Regions from separate parts of the Clostridium sp. LXY-7 genome, predicted to be linked through region 2. Evidence: riboswitches for the same ligand, from Rfam matches in the RefSeq annotation. Region 2 holds a riboswitch; each other region holds the start of a gene.
What was found. A riboswitch is a leader RNA that binds a small molecule or an ion and turns the genes downstream of it on or off. The one in region 2 is predicted to bind cobalamin.
Positions count from the first base shown of each region.

Region 1 (3,219 bases), 390 kb from region 2:
AAGACTTCGTTAGAGATTGTACCATCAATGTATGCCTTATAAGCAGCTTCATAAGCTATTGAAGTATCCTTTACAATAGCTACAACAGCAGCATCTGGAGCAACAGTTTCTTGATTCAATCCAGATCCAATTCCCTTTACTCCTGCTTCTTGAGCAGCTTCCATAACGCCTAAGGATGCCTGATTTGCCATAGGAGCCAAAGTGTCTGCTCCCTTACCTACCATTGCTTTTGCAGTTTCTTTTGCAGCACTTACATTGTCAAAAGAACCAGTGTTGGTCGAAATAACATTAATATTAGAGTTAACATATTTAACACCCTGCTGAAAGCCTTCACCGCCATTGATAATTGGATTGATTTCCAAACCGCCAACAAAACCAACCGTTCCGGATTTTGTAAGTAATGCTGCCAATGCCCCCATAAGGAAACCCTGCTCTGCATCTTGTATAGCAAAGGATGCTACATTATCTGCTGTAACGTTGGAGTTAATCATAAAAAACTGAGTGTTTGGATAATCTTTTGCAGTTGCTTTTCCTGCATCTGCATAGCTATTAGTGGACAAGAATATTACGTCATATCCCTCATCACCATAGGTTCGAATGCTGTCAGCGACAGAAGAAGCTGGAACATTCTCCACATATGCTACCTCTGCACCCATAGCCTTAATTTTTTTAAGACCTTCATAAGCTGTTGCATTCCAGCTCATATCGCTGATAGCACCTTCAAGAATAAGGGCAACACGAATCTTTTCTTTGTCCTTGTCATCAGCTTTACCATTGGACGAACAGCCTGTGAATACTGATAGAGCCATGACAAGAGACAATACTAACGCTAATAGTTTCTTCATTATTATTCACCTCTCTATTTTTTACATTTTATATCTAATCATCAGTAGATGATTAAGCCAAATTATAGCTTGTATAATAATCTAGATGGCTCCAATGAAATATATAGCTTTAACTAAATATATCCCTAATTGATTAGTTAATCAGAAAATGTAATTTATATTTAATTATACCATAAAAAGGTATAATAACAATAATTCTAAGATAAATATTTTAAATATTCTAAATATTTTGTAAATATTAGAATCATCATACATTAATAATAAGAGAAAAAAATAGTACTGAATTTCAGTACTATTTTTTTCTCTTATTATTATTTATTTCAACTATTTTTCCTATTATATAATCATATGCTTTTTCTGAGTGAGGTATCATACAGTTAGTACAGTCCTTAATTCCTCCCTCAAGAAGTTTGCAATTCCCCCCACAATTTTCTGTAAAATAAAGTGGACAGTAGCAAAATAGACAATTAAACTTCTCTTCATTAGCTACTTTATGACATGGAAAATACTCGCAGTCTTTATGTTGAAAAAACTTATAGTTACAGCTCATACTTAGCATCTCCTTTTCTATTTTATAGTATTAATTTAAACAACTGGCACTTATAACCTATTATTCTGAATAGTATTTTAAAATAATGAGTATTTATAAATGCCTATGTTATAAGTTTACATTTTTAAATTTCTCTTCTAAAAAATATACAACTTAAGATTACCTTATAATAAAAATTAAACTCCCAACAGGGAGTTATACAATTTAAATATAGCCCTATTAAAACTCAAATAAAACTATATCTATTAGTATTTTCCCTCCGAAAATCTTATTATAATATAAGGCAGGTCTCCTGACTTGTATTTCATTCTCATCCTACCTTCCCAGAATTATTCCAGTGGCCTTTAAGACTTGTCCATGCTTACAGTAGCGCGGGCTGTAATGGATTTTCACCATTTTACCGTTTAATCACAATATAAGTCTAATATCTTTATTTACTTTTCATTCTAACTACATTCTTATTATAGTATATCATACCGTAATAAGAATGTACTCAATACATTAGTTCAATATTATTTCGCTTAAGTTTTAGAAAACTTAAAATACTTTATAGCTTTGTTTTAATATAATGTTGATTTTATAACTACATATTAAATCACAACCTAATCTAAAAATCTCTAATTTCTCCTGATACAATGGCTATTAAAGTTAGAAATTTATCTATAATAAATTCTATAACTCCCTCCATATTTTCACTATTATAATTATAATAAAATCTATCAATATTACCATTAATATTAAATCTAACCTTTAATCTCTCTAAAACATTATCTATTTTCTCAAGTGCCTCTTTTTTAGATAACATTTCTTGTTTAAGTTCATCAATTAAATTGGTGTATATGGAAACTAATGAATTCAATTCCTTATCTTTATCCATATTATAAAGATTATTTGTAAATCTAGCTTTCGTAAGTATTGATATGTTCTGTTTTTCAACTATTTCCGATGCAATAATTACATATTTCTCCCATATATTTTCTTCATATCTACTAATCTGGTTTTCCATAAATAAATTGTACGTCATCACTCTACTTACCTCCTATTCTCTATAATATTAATAATTGATATTTATTTATGTAGAATTGCAGATTTTCTTAATTATAATAGTTTTTATAAATTGTTATTTAGATGACTTATCTAAATAACAAAAACCGAAAGCTATATACTTCGTTATATATCCTAACCTATAAGAATCTATTCCTATTGCTTAAGATTATTCTATAATATAAAAAACTCCCAATAATGGGAGTTTATTATATGCTAACATAAAGTATTCATACAATACTTTTTTATAATAGCAATGCTATTTTCCCACCGAAAACTATGCTGAAGATATTAGGCAGGTCTCCTGACTTGCATTTCATACTTATCCTACCTTCCCAGAATACTCCAGTGGTTTTTAGGATTTGTCCATGCTTACAGTAGCGGGGGCTGCAATGGATTTTCACCATTTTCCCTATTAATTCCTAGTGGAACCTAATACTTATTATATTTAATTTCATAATCATTATATTATATTCTCTTACATATTTCAATATTATTGAATACTCAAAGATAAATAATTTTGTACCTTTAACAATTTATAAATTTTACTCTATGCTAAATTCCCAATCTCCATTTATTAAATAATTTGCAGAAGTAATATTAAATTTTAAGGTGTTTTTATTAGGTTTATCTAAATCTATAATTACTTTATCAATAACCTCTTTTTCATTATATTCACTTCCATAACCTGAAAAATCTCCCTTCATATTGAATAGCGTACCTATCGATGATATCTTAAACTGTGTCAATATTCTATTAGGCTTATTATTAATTAACTTA
Region 1 covers NZ_JBLLJL010000001.1:452,878-456,096, reverse strand. Annotated here, with positions in the region: gene ACI48Q_RS02185 (BMP family protein) at 1-845, opposite strand, end outside; gene ACI48Q_RS02180 (cysteine-rich small domain-containing protein) at 1,138-1,395, opposite strand; cobalamin riboswitch at 1,661-1,835, opposite strand; gene ACI48Q_RS02175 (hypothetical protein) at 2,003-2,422, opposite strand; cobalamin riboswitch at 2,717-2,890, opposite strand; gene ACI48Q_RS02170 (hypothetical protein) at 2,985-3,219, opposite strand, start outside.
Region 1: it holds a riboswitch for cobalamin, as region 2 does, so the genes downstream of both, ACI48Q_RS02180 (cysteine-rich small domain-containing protein) here and ACI48Q_RS04020 (ABC transporter substrate-binding protein) in region 2, are expected to answer to the same signal.

Region 2 (3,219 bases):
TATAGACTTCGGATTATTTTTAGCCATAGTATCAAATTTAAATATATCACCTATTCCTGATGGGAAGTATTTATGAAATACTGCACTTTGTACTAAGTGTTCATGAAGAATTGGTTCTTCTCCTATTGGAATTCTACAACCTGGACTTGTTCCATTATCTGTTTCAATTCCAACTTGAGCATGGAGTAGATAGTGGTTATCTGTTGCTTCACAGTATTTATTTTCATGTTTATTTACTATATCATACATAGTTTTGATAATAGTTTCTCCTAATTCATTAGCTTTAGCACTATGTCCAAATCTATCCTTTTCTTCACTAGCATTAAGCAATGTATTTACACACTCTGCAAGGCCTACTAATCCAAACATAGCAGTGAATCTATCCCTTGAAATTAATCCTTCTCTTACTAGGAAATTAGACTCAAAAAAGTTACTCTCCTCTACTATGAATCTTACTCTTTTATCCATGTAGTCAAGCATAATTTCTATAGCTTCAGGTAATACATTATTTAAGAAATCTTCTACATTCTTTGCCTTAGGAGCTAATTTTGAAAGTATCATCCTTACTAATGTATAACTTCCGCCACCTATATTTAATCCATTGTAACAACTAGCTATTGCATATTTTTCTCCTAACTCTTTTGAGAACATTTCATGGTTTGCAAAACTTGGCTTTGCACAAGAAAGAGCCGTTTTAATAGCTTCTATAGCAAATTCATCATTAGTTTCTTTGGAATATTTTAAAGTTATATTAGGAGTAGCATTTTGAAGTTCTCTTTCAACTTCTAATATTATTCTTCCTGCTTTTGTATCTAATGGTCCTATATTAGCATGACAGAAAGAATCTGTTATAGTTCTATCTATATGCATTAAGAAAAATTTTATAGCCATATAAGCTTCCTTTTCATCAGCTACAAATGGTTCTAATAATGTATCAATATTTCCTACATATACTGGGAAAGATGTTATTGATGGAACATGCTTGTATAATATTAAAAGATTATTAACAGCCTCCCAAATATTTGTTGGAGGAGTTAATCTTAAAAACTCACTACCCTGTTTCATAAATTTTTCATAGTCAGGAACTATATATCTAGGTCTATATGGTGCTTCACCTTCATTTAAATCACAAATAATTCCTATGTCTTGATAATCTTTAGTTTTTTCACTTTTATTTAATACCTCTAGAGAATTCTCTGCCTCTCTAGCTAAATTTAAAACTTTCATTTCATAAGTTAAAGTCTTATCTTTTATAATATTAAGAATTCTATCCTTCATTATATATTCCTCCAAATCATCTAAAAGTTTAAGAATATTTTTATTAAGTATATTATATACTTATATATATTATATACTTATTTCTAAAATTTTTCTACAAATTGTGAATAATTATTATTGTTAAATAATTGTTATGAATATTTTATAAATAATTACATAAATTCTATATAATTCATTATACCTTATTTAGTTTATATTGACTTTTTGATGTGTAAACCATACAATTTTATATGTTAAGTTGATAATTTTCAGGTGCCACTAAGTATATAAAATAACTTATCACTAAATAGTTGTTTTTAATATACTAAGGCTTAATTGGGAAAGTGCAAAACACTGCAGCCCCCGCTACTGTATATGGCGACGAAGCTAAAAACCACTGTATTTCACGGGAAGGTTAGCTTAGGATGAACCATAAGCCAGGAGACCTGCCTAAAAATATTTACAGTCACTTTCGGCGGGAAAGGAGATGAAGTGTACTACTTCTACGTAATCCCTCTAGGGATTTTTTATTTTGAACAAAACATAAAATTTATAAGTTAAGGAGCTGATAAAATGAAATTTATGAAGAAAATTACTTCTACTATTTGTCTGTTTTTGTTATGTGCTTTGTTTTTAACTGCTTGCGGAAATAACCCTACACCTAAAAACGAAAGTAATTCTGCAGATAATTCTTATCCTGTGAAATTAGTGGATAGCTATGGTGAAGAAGTAACTATTAATGAAAAGCCTGAAAAAATAATTTCTCTAGGACCTAATACCACTGAAATAGTTAGTGAATTGGGTGCCATAGATAGATTGATAGGAAGAACTGATTTTTGTGATTACCCTGCTGAGGTTTCAAAGATCGAATCCATAGGTAGTTTATATGATCCTAATGTGGAGAAAATTGTGTCCTTGCAGCCTGATTTGGTGTTAGCTTCTACTCACACTAAAGAAGAAACTGTAAAAAAACTTAAAGAACTTGGTATTCCTGTACTTGCATTGTATGAAAAAGAAAACTTTGATGGAGCCTACTCTCTTATAGAAAAGATAGGAATAGCCATTGATTCTAAAGATAAATCCTCAGAAATTATAGCTAATATGAAAGCAAAAGTAAAAGAAATAAAATCTAAAACCGATTCAGTAACTAGTAAGCCAAAAGTATATTATATGGTTGATTTTGGCGGAAATGGAGATTTTACTGCTGGTGGAGACACTTTTATTAATGATATAATTGAAATGGCTGGTGGAGAAAATATAGCAAAAGATATAGAAGGATGGAAATACAGCTTTGAAAAAATTGTAGAGAACAATCCTGATGTTATAATATGCAGTAGTAATTATGGAGCTAAGGATAAAATGATACAAGCGGATAATTATAAAGATCTACGTGCTGTTAAGGAAAATAAAGTTCTAGAAATTGATGACAATCTAATAGTAAGACAAGGACCTAGATTAACTCAAGGGTTAGAAGAAATGACTAAACTTATTCATCCTGAGCTTTTTAAATAGTTAAAATATGCTCTAGTTATAACTAGAGCATATTATTTATAAATTGATTTAATTTAAATAATTTTATGAAGAGAGTGATATAATTGGCTTACCTAAAGAGAAAAAATAATATTTTAAATTACATAATTATAATATTAATATTGATAGTTTTAACCATAGTTTCCATAAGCGTAGGTGCTGCCAATATAACATCTTTGGATACTTTTAAAATTTTAGTAAGTAAAATACCCCTGTTGGGCAATATAATAGATATCAGTAATATATCAGCCACTTCCTTTACTATAGTTTTAAATGTAAGACTCCCTAGAATTTTATTAGGAGCGCTTATTGGAATGAACCTTTCTGTAGTAGGTGCTACCTATCAAGGTATATTTAAAAACCCAATGGCTGACCCTTATATACTTGGTATATCTTCTGGAGCTGCACTAGGTTCTGCTATTAGTTTTGTAT
Region 2 covers NZ_JBLLJL010000001.1:844,962-848,180, reverse strand. Annotated here, with positions in the region: gene ACI48Q_RS04025 (YjjI family glycine radical enzyme) at 1-1,278, opposite strand, end outside; cobalamin riboswitch at 1,556-1,725, shown strand; gene ACI48Q_RS04020 (ABC transporter substrate-binding protein) at 1,831-2,769, shown strand; gene ACI48Q_RS04015 (FecCD family ABC transporter permease) at 2,853-3,219, shown strand, end outside.

Region 3 (3,219 bases), on a different contig from region 2:
ATAGCCTAAAATTATCACTGAAAAATTGCAATAATTGTATGCTATATGATATAAACCCTATATTTATCAACACTCTCCACGGTGATATGCAATAATGCAACTATGCAGCATTGCATGTGAAAAATTTATTTATTTAAAATCATTTTCTGATCTAATCCTCATATATTTTTGTCTCTTCCTAATTAGGGTTGATGGATCTATTTTTAAGGCTTTTGCTGCAATCTTTATATTTCCATATCTTGTTAAAGCATCTGTTATAATCTCCATTTCCACCCTGTCCATAATTTCCCTTAAACTATATCCCTTTATGGAATAGTTACTTATGCTAAGTATGTAATCCTGTTCCACTCTTGTATTGCTAATCTCCTGTGGTAAACTACTTTCTTGTACCATGGTATTTTCGTTAATTATAATTTGTCTTTCTATAACATTTCTAAGCTCTCTAACATTTCCTGGCCATTCATAGTTATAAAGATATTCTAAGGTATCTTCACTAAAGCTACATTTAGAATTATATTTCTTATTTATGCTCTCTGTAAAATGTTCTATAAGTAGTGAAATATCCTCTTTTCGCTTTCTTAAAGGAGGTATTTCTATAGGAAATACACTAAGCCTATAATATAAATCTTCTCTAAATAGCTTCATATTTATTAATTCCTTTAAATCTTTATTGGTAGCTGCAATTATTCTTATATCTATAGAAAGTGACTCTGTGCCACCAACCTTTTCGATTTGCTTTTCTTGAAGCACTCTTAAAAGCTTAACTTGGGTGGTTAAAGGAAGCTCTCCTGCCTCATCTAAAAATATGGTACCTCCATCTGCTAATTGAAATAGTCCTATTTTTCCTCCTTTGTTAGCTCCTGTAAAAGCTCCTGGCTCATAGCCAAAAAGCTCAGATTCGATAAGACTCTCTGGTATTGCTCCACAGTTTATTGTTATAAAGGACTTGTCCTTTCTTGAGCTATTATAATGAATGTACTTTGCAATTCCCTCCTTGCCTACTCCAGTCTCCCCCAAAATCAATGCTGTGATATCTGTTTTTGAAATTTTTGTAGCACTCCTTAAAACCTGAACCATAGATTCATCTTTTATGACCATACCGCTAATGTCATATAGCTTTTCTTTCATCTGATTTATCCTTTTATCTTCTATAGAATGTCCAACATAACATTTATCCTTCTCCATAATACACCTCCTCTAATTAGTGAGTAATACTTTTAAACCCGTAACCAAATACCTCATATACATTATTTACTGTTACAAAGGCCTCTTTATCTGTTTCATTGATATAACGCTTTAATTTTGCAAACTCTCTTCTTCCTATAAGTACCACAATTATATTCTTTTCCTTATTTGTAAAGCCGCCTTTTCCATTGTAGAAGGTGGATCCCTTATTTAAATCCTTGATGATAAAATTGTTAATTTTATCATATTCATCACTGATTATAGTAACTTCCTTAGAAATGTTAATTCCCTCTATAACTGAATCTATGACAAATCCATTTATGATTACTCCTAGCATTGCATACATGGATAGCTTTGGTCCAAAAGCAAAGGCTGCAGCTACAGTGATGCTCAAATCTGATAACAATACACCCTTTCCTAAATCAATATGAAAAAATTTATTTAAAATCTTGGCTATGATATCTGTGCCTCCAGTAGAAGCATCTTGATTAAATACAATTCCCATGCCCGCACCAGATATTAAGATTCCAAAGACAAGTTCCAAAAATAGATCCCCTGTAATTGAATGTGTCAAATTTACTGTTTTCTCTAAAATTAACACCATAAAAGATACTCCAAAGCTAGAGTATATGGTTTTAATACCAAAATTACTTCCGATAAAAATGAATGCTACTATAAAAAGCACTATATTTATAATTATCATTATAGTCCCCACTGAAATATTAGGAATAAAGTAATTAATAACTAGAGCTAATCCATTAGCTCCCCCTATAGCTAAATTATTAGTCATTAAAAAAAAGTACATTCCACATGCTACCATGATAATTCCTAGATTGATTAACATAAATTCCTTAATTTTTTTACTCATAAAAATCCCTCCATTGATATTCTGTATTTGATTATGAAATATATTGCCCAAAAAGAAGAAAACCTCTTAACTCAAGAGTTAAGAGGCATAAAACCGTACAGATAAAACCTATATAAAAGTACAATAAATAACGCTTTTATATAGCTATCTTTTTATGACACCCCCCATCAACCGTAGAGTAATTAGTGTATCAATAAAGGCAGGTCTTCTGACTCTGGTTCATAGTTGCTTCAGCCTTCCCAATATAAATCAGTGGCATCTGTTAAGAAGCTTCTCCCCATTACAGCGGCGGGACCGTATAAGATTTTCACTTATTTCCCTTTTAAACAAAGCATTTAAAGCTTTGTACCTCTATCTGATATATTAAATTTTCCAATTACAACTTAATAGAAATTTTTAGAATTCAAAATTTTCTAATAATTATCGAAGTTGAAACACATACTTTTAAAATATCTCACCAATCTGAGTATATCTCTTCCATTAGTTTAATTCAAGAGGAGGTTTAAATCTAATTAAGTATTTTTACATTTTAATACATAAGCTGGAGGTACATTAACAATAACTTTCTCTAAACTTATGTCTCTAAAATAAGTATTAATATACTCCTTTTTAAATAGAGTATATTGAAAAGTTATAAATAAGCCTTCTTGCTTTAATACGTCCCTAGTTTTGTTTAATATGTTGTTAGAAACATCTTTAGGCAAACTAGTAAAGGGTAATCCTGAAACTATATAATCTGCTTTTTCAAATTTATATTGTTTTAAATATTTATCTATATTTTCTGCAGAATCGTTTACTACTATAATATTATTAAAATCAATGTACTTTTTCTTTAATTTTTCACAGAAATTTTCATTATATTCCAGTAATATCAACATTGTATGTTCTTTTTTCTCCTTTACTAGCTTGTCTGTAAATATTCCAGTTCCAGGACCGTATTCTATTATACATTCTGCACTGTCAAAATCTATGGAGCTAACCATCTTCTCTGCAAGCTTTTTAGAACTCGGAGCTATGGCGCCTATAGTTCTTGGTGATTTAATATATTCTATTAGAAATTTTATTGTACCCATACTAAAACCTCTCCCATTATTTTAATTTACTTCATTATTTTAGTATAAAATACAATTATTAAAATTTCATGTTAAAAATTCTTAATTTTTTCT
Region 3 covers NZ_JBLLJL010000002.1:619,331-622,549, reverse strand. Annotated here, with positions in the region: gene ACI48Q_RS10085 (sigma-54 interaction domain-containing protein) at 130-1,185, opposite strand; gene ACI48Q_RS10080 (YitT family protein) at 1,202-2,053, opposite strand; cobalamin riboswitch at 2,236-2,421, opposite strand; gene ACI48Q_RS10075 (class I SAM-dependent methyltransferase) at 2,566-3,126, opposite strand.
Region 3: it holds a riboswitch for cobalamin, as region 2 does, so the genes downstream of both, ACI48Q_RS10080 (YitT family protein) here and ACI48Q_RS04020 (ABC transporter substrate-binding protein) in region 2, are expected to answer to the same signal.

Region 4 (3,219 bases), on a different contig from region 2:
CAAGGATAAGTTATTATTAAGTTCTTTATTTTATCAGTAGTTAAATAAAAGCTAAATATATTGTAACTTCTAAAATAGTACTTATACAATAGAAAGAATAGAAGAGCGAAAGTAAGAGTAATTTTGACTATTATAAAATTATACTTTTATTACAATTATGGCTAATAATTGTAATTGAATTTAAGGTGATGATATAATTATAAAAATGTAATTATAGGAGTGGAGTTTTATGATAATTAGGGAGCCAATTTTATCAGATGCTTCTAGTATAGCAAAGATACATGTAGATACTTGGCGTACTGCTTATAGGGAAATAGTACCTGATAAATATTTAGAGGAATTATCTTATGATAAGAAGGCAAAAGCATGGCAAGATATAATCAGTGGAAAACTTAGAGAAACTAGATATACTTTTATAGCTGAAGATGAAGAGTATGGTGTAATTGGATTTGCTACCTGTGGTGAAGAAAGAGAAGGAGACTCTGTATATAGAGGAGAGCTATATGCCATATATATTGCTGAGGAATACCAAAATAGTGGAGTGGGAAGTTTATTGTTTAAAAGAGTAACTGAAAAGTTAATTGAACTAAGATTTGACTCTATGCTTATTTGGGTGTTAGAAGAAAATTATAAGGCTCGTAGATTTTATGAAATAAAGGGTGGGAAGAAAATCAAAGAAAAATGTGTAGACATTGGGGGTAAGAAACTTAAGGAAGTAGCTTATGGATGGGAATTTCATCAATACAAAAAAATATAATATAAACAAAGTTATGTAATATAATTATTTTATAAAAATTGATGTAATAGTAGATCTGCGTCAATTTTTTTTAGATAATATTTAAAAGTTAAGTATTGAACAATAAAGAAATTTTAATAAATATAGCTTGCATGGTATAAATTTGACATAAAAATGAGGATAGTATAGTATATTATTTATAATTGAATATTTTAGAAATTAGGTTGAATGATATTTTGGTATCATTGATTAAAAGAGAAGTTGGGTGAAAGCCCCACGCGGTCCCGCCGCTGTAAGAGAGGAGTTTTCTTCTAGTATGCCACTGTTTTTAATGGGAAGGCAGAAGAAAATTATGATACTTGAGCCAGAAGAACTGCCTATTTTTGCGCTAGAATTCTACGAGAGATAGGAGGGTGTATTTGGAATCTGTGTATATACAAGATTTGCAACCTTTTAGCTTTGGTAGCTAAGAGGTTTTTTATTTCCACATTTTTAAACGTATCTAATTAAAATTGTATAAATTTTAAATTATAAGTTAGGAGTGGTTGTATATGAAAAGATTTGAGTTTGATGGAAAGAAATTATCTATGGTTACATCGGATGTATTAAGGGTCCTTAAAACTTTAGATGAAATTATAGATTCATATAATAATGAAAAACCGATAACACAAAAATATATGGAAGCAGTGTTTAAGTTAGAATTTGATAGATTTAGAAATCTTCTTGGGAAGTATATGAGCAAGTGCTTAGTTACAATCAGTGAGCCATATAATGAAGCACTATATACTGTAAGTATTGATAAATGCATTGGTGCTGGTTTTTTACCAGAGCTCACAGCTGAATTTTATAATTATTTTAAAACTCTTAGCTCTAGTGATTCATCAATAGATGAAACATCCTATGAAGACTTAGTGAAATTCTATGAGAAGAATCATGATAATATATTGAAGTTATATAATCATATGATAGAATTCTCTAATAAATATGTAGAGAAATAAGGCTTTGTTTTAATATGGTGTTGATAATGAACTACATATTATTACTCACAAACCGTTTCGAAAGCTTGATTTACTAAGGCTCTATTCAAGTGAAAAGCTAAAATACAACAACTCACTACGTTCGGATAAGTTGTATTTTAGCTTTTCACTTTCATAGAATCTAAGTAAATCTAATCTTCCTGCAAATGGTTTGCTTCGTAATAATATGTAGTTCTAAAATCAACAACTATATTAAAACAAAGCCAAAAATAAAAAATATAATTACAAATATTTGACAACTTAGAGTATTCTCTGCTATTATATATTTATAATTGAGAGAGGTAGGTGTTTAATGCACAGATAAGCAATAAAGTATCAGGATAATAGTGAACAAAATTAAGGGTATTTATCATTACCTTTTATTTGTGATGTGTTATTCTAAATCTTGGGATTGCTTATTGTGATTAAATACAGGCAAGATTATGGTATTTAACACAATTCTTTAGTTAAATCTATAATCTTTTTATATTTAAAGCAACTTAAGATATGAAAAACCTATTTGTTCTTCTATTATTAACTGATTTCAGATGTATAATAGGTAAAAATTAGAAAGAAAATCATGTTGAAGGGAAGTTGTTTTAAAATGATAAGAGCAATAAATAAAAATGAAAAAGAAATAAATGAAATTATGGGGATATGGAAAGATTCAACTATAAAAGGGCATAAATTTATACCCGAGCAGTATTGGATAGATAGTTATGAGAAAGTTAAAAATCAATATATTCCTGCATCTGAGACTTATGTCTATGAAGAGGATGGAGTGATACAAGGATTTATAAGCATATTAGAAAATAATTTTATAGGTGCCTTGTTCATTCATGTAGATTATCAAAATAAGGGGATAGGAAGAAAGCTCATAGAATATGTAAAGGATAAATATTTTGAGCTTCAACTAGCTGTATATAAAAATAATGAAACTGCAGTTAAGTTTTATACTAATAATGGATTTAAAGTTCAAGCTACGAATTTTGATGAAATCACAGGAGAAGAAGAATATATTATGAAACTTTAATATGTTTTTAAAAAATTCATAAAATAATTTAACATCCGTAACTTAGGTTACGGATGTTAATTGAATTTAGAGGTATACTATAAATAACAAATGAAACGGAGGTAATTGATTATGAAAATAGCAAAAGAAATGACAATTGGTGAAGTAATAAGAAATAATGAGAAAGCTATAGAGGTTTTAATGAGTTTTGGAATGGGTTGTGTTGGATGCCCATCTGCACAAGCTGAGACTCTTGAAGAGGCATGCATGGTTCATGGATTAGATGTGGAGGAACTTTTAACTAAGCTTAATGCTATATAAAGGGGGTAATTTATAGTGAGTGCGTTTCTTGGTAAAATACATTATTGGTTATACAACAAGATAGAGTTACATGAAAAGTTAATAGAAGAAGTACTAAAAGGAACCAAAGAAAAAAATTATCCGCTAAATGAACT
Region 4 covers NZ_JBLLJL010000005.1:235,772-238,990, reverse strand. Annotated here, with positions in the region: gene ACI48Q_RS17450 (N-acetyltransferase family protein) at 230-757, shown strand; cobalamin riboswitch at 941-1,131, shown strand; gene ACI48Q_RS17445 (hypothetical protein) at 1,288-1,734, shown strand; gene ACI48Q_RS17440 (N-acetyltransferase) at 2,357-2,785, shown strand; gene ACI48Q_RS17435 (DUF1858 domain-containing protein) at 2,897-3,085, shown strand; gene ACI48Q_RS17430 (hypothetical protein) at 3,101-3,219, shown strand, end outside.
Region 4: it holds a riboswitch for cobalamin, as region 2 does, so the genes downstream of both, ACI48Q_RS17445 (hypothetical protein) here and ACI48Q_RS04020 (ABC transporter substrate-binding protein) in region 2, are expected to answer to the same signal.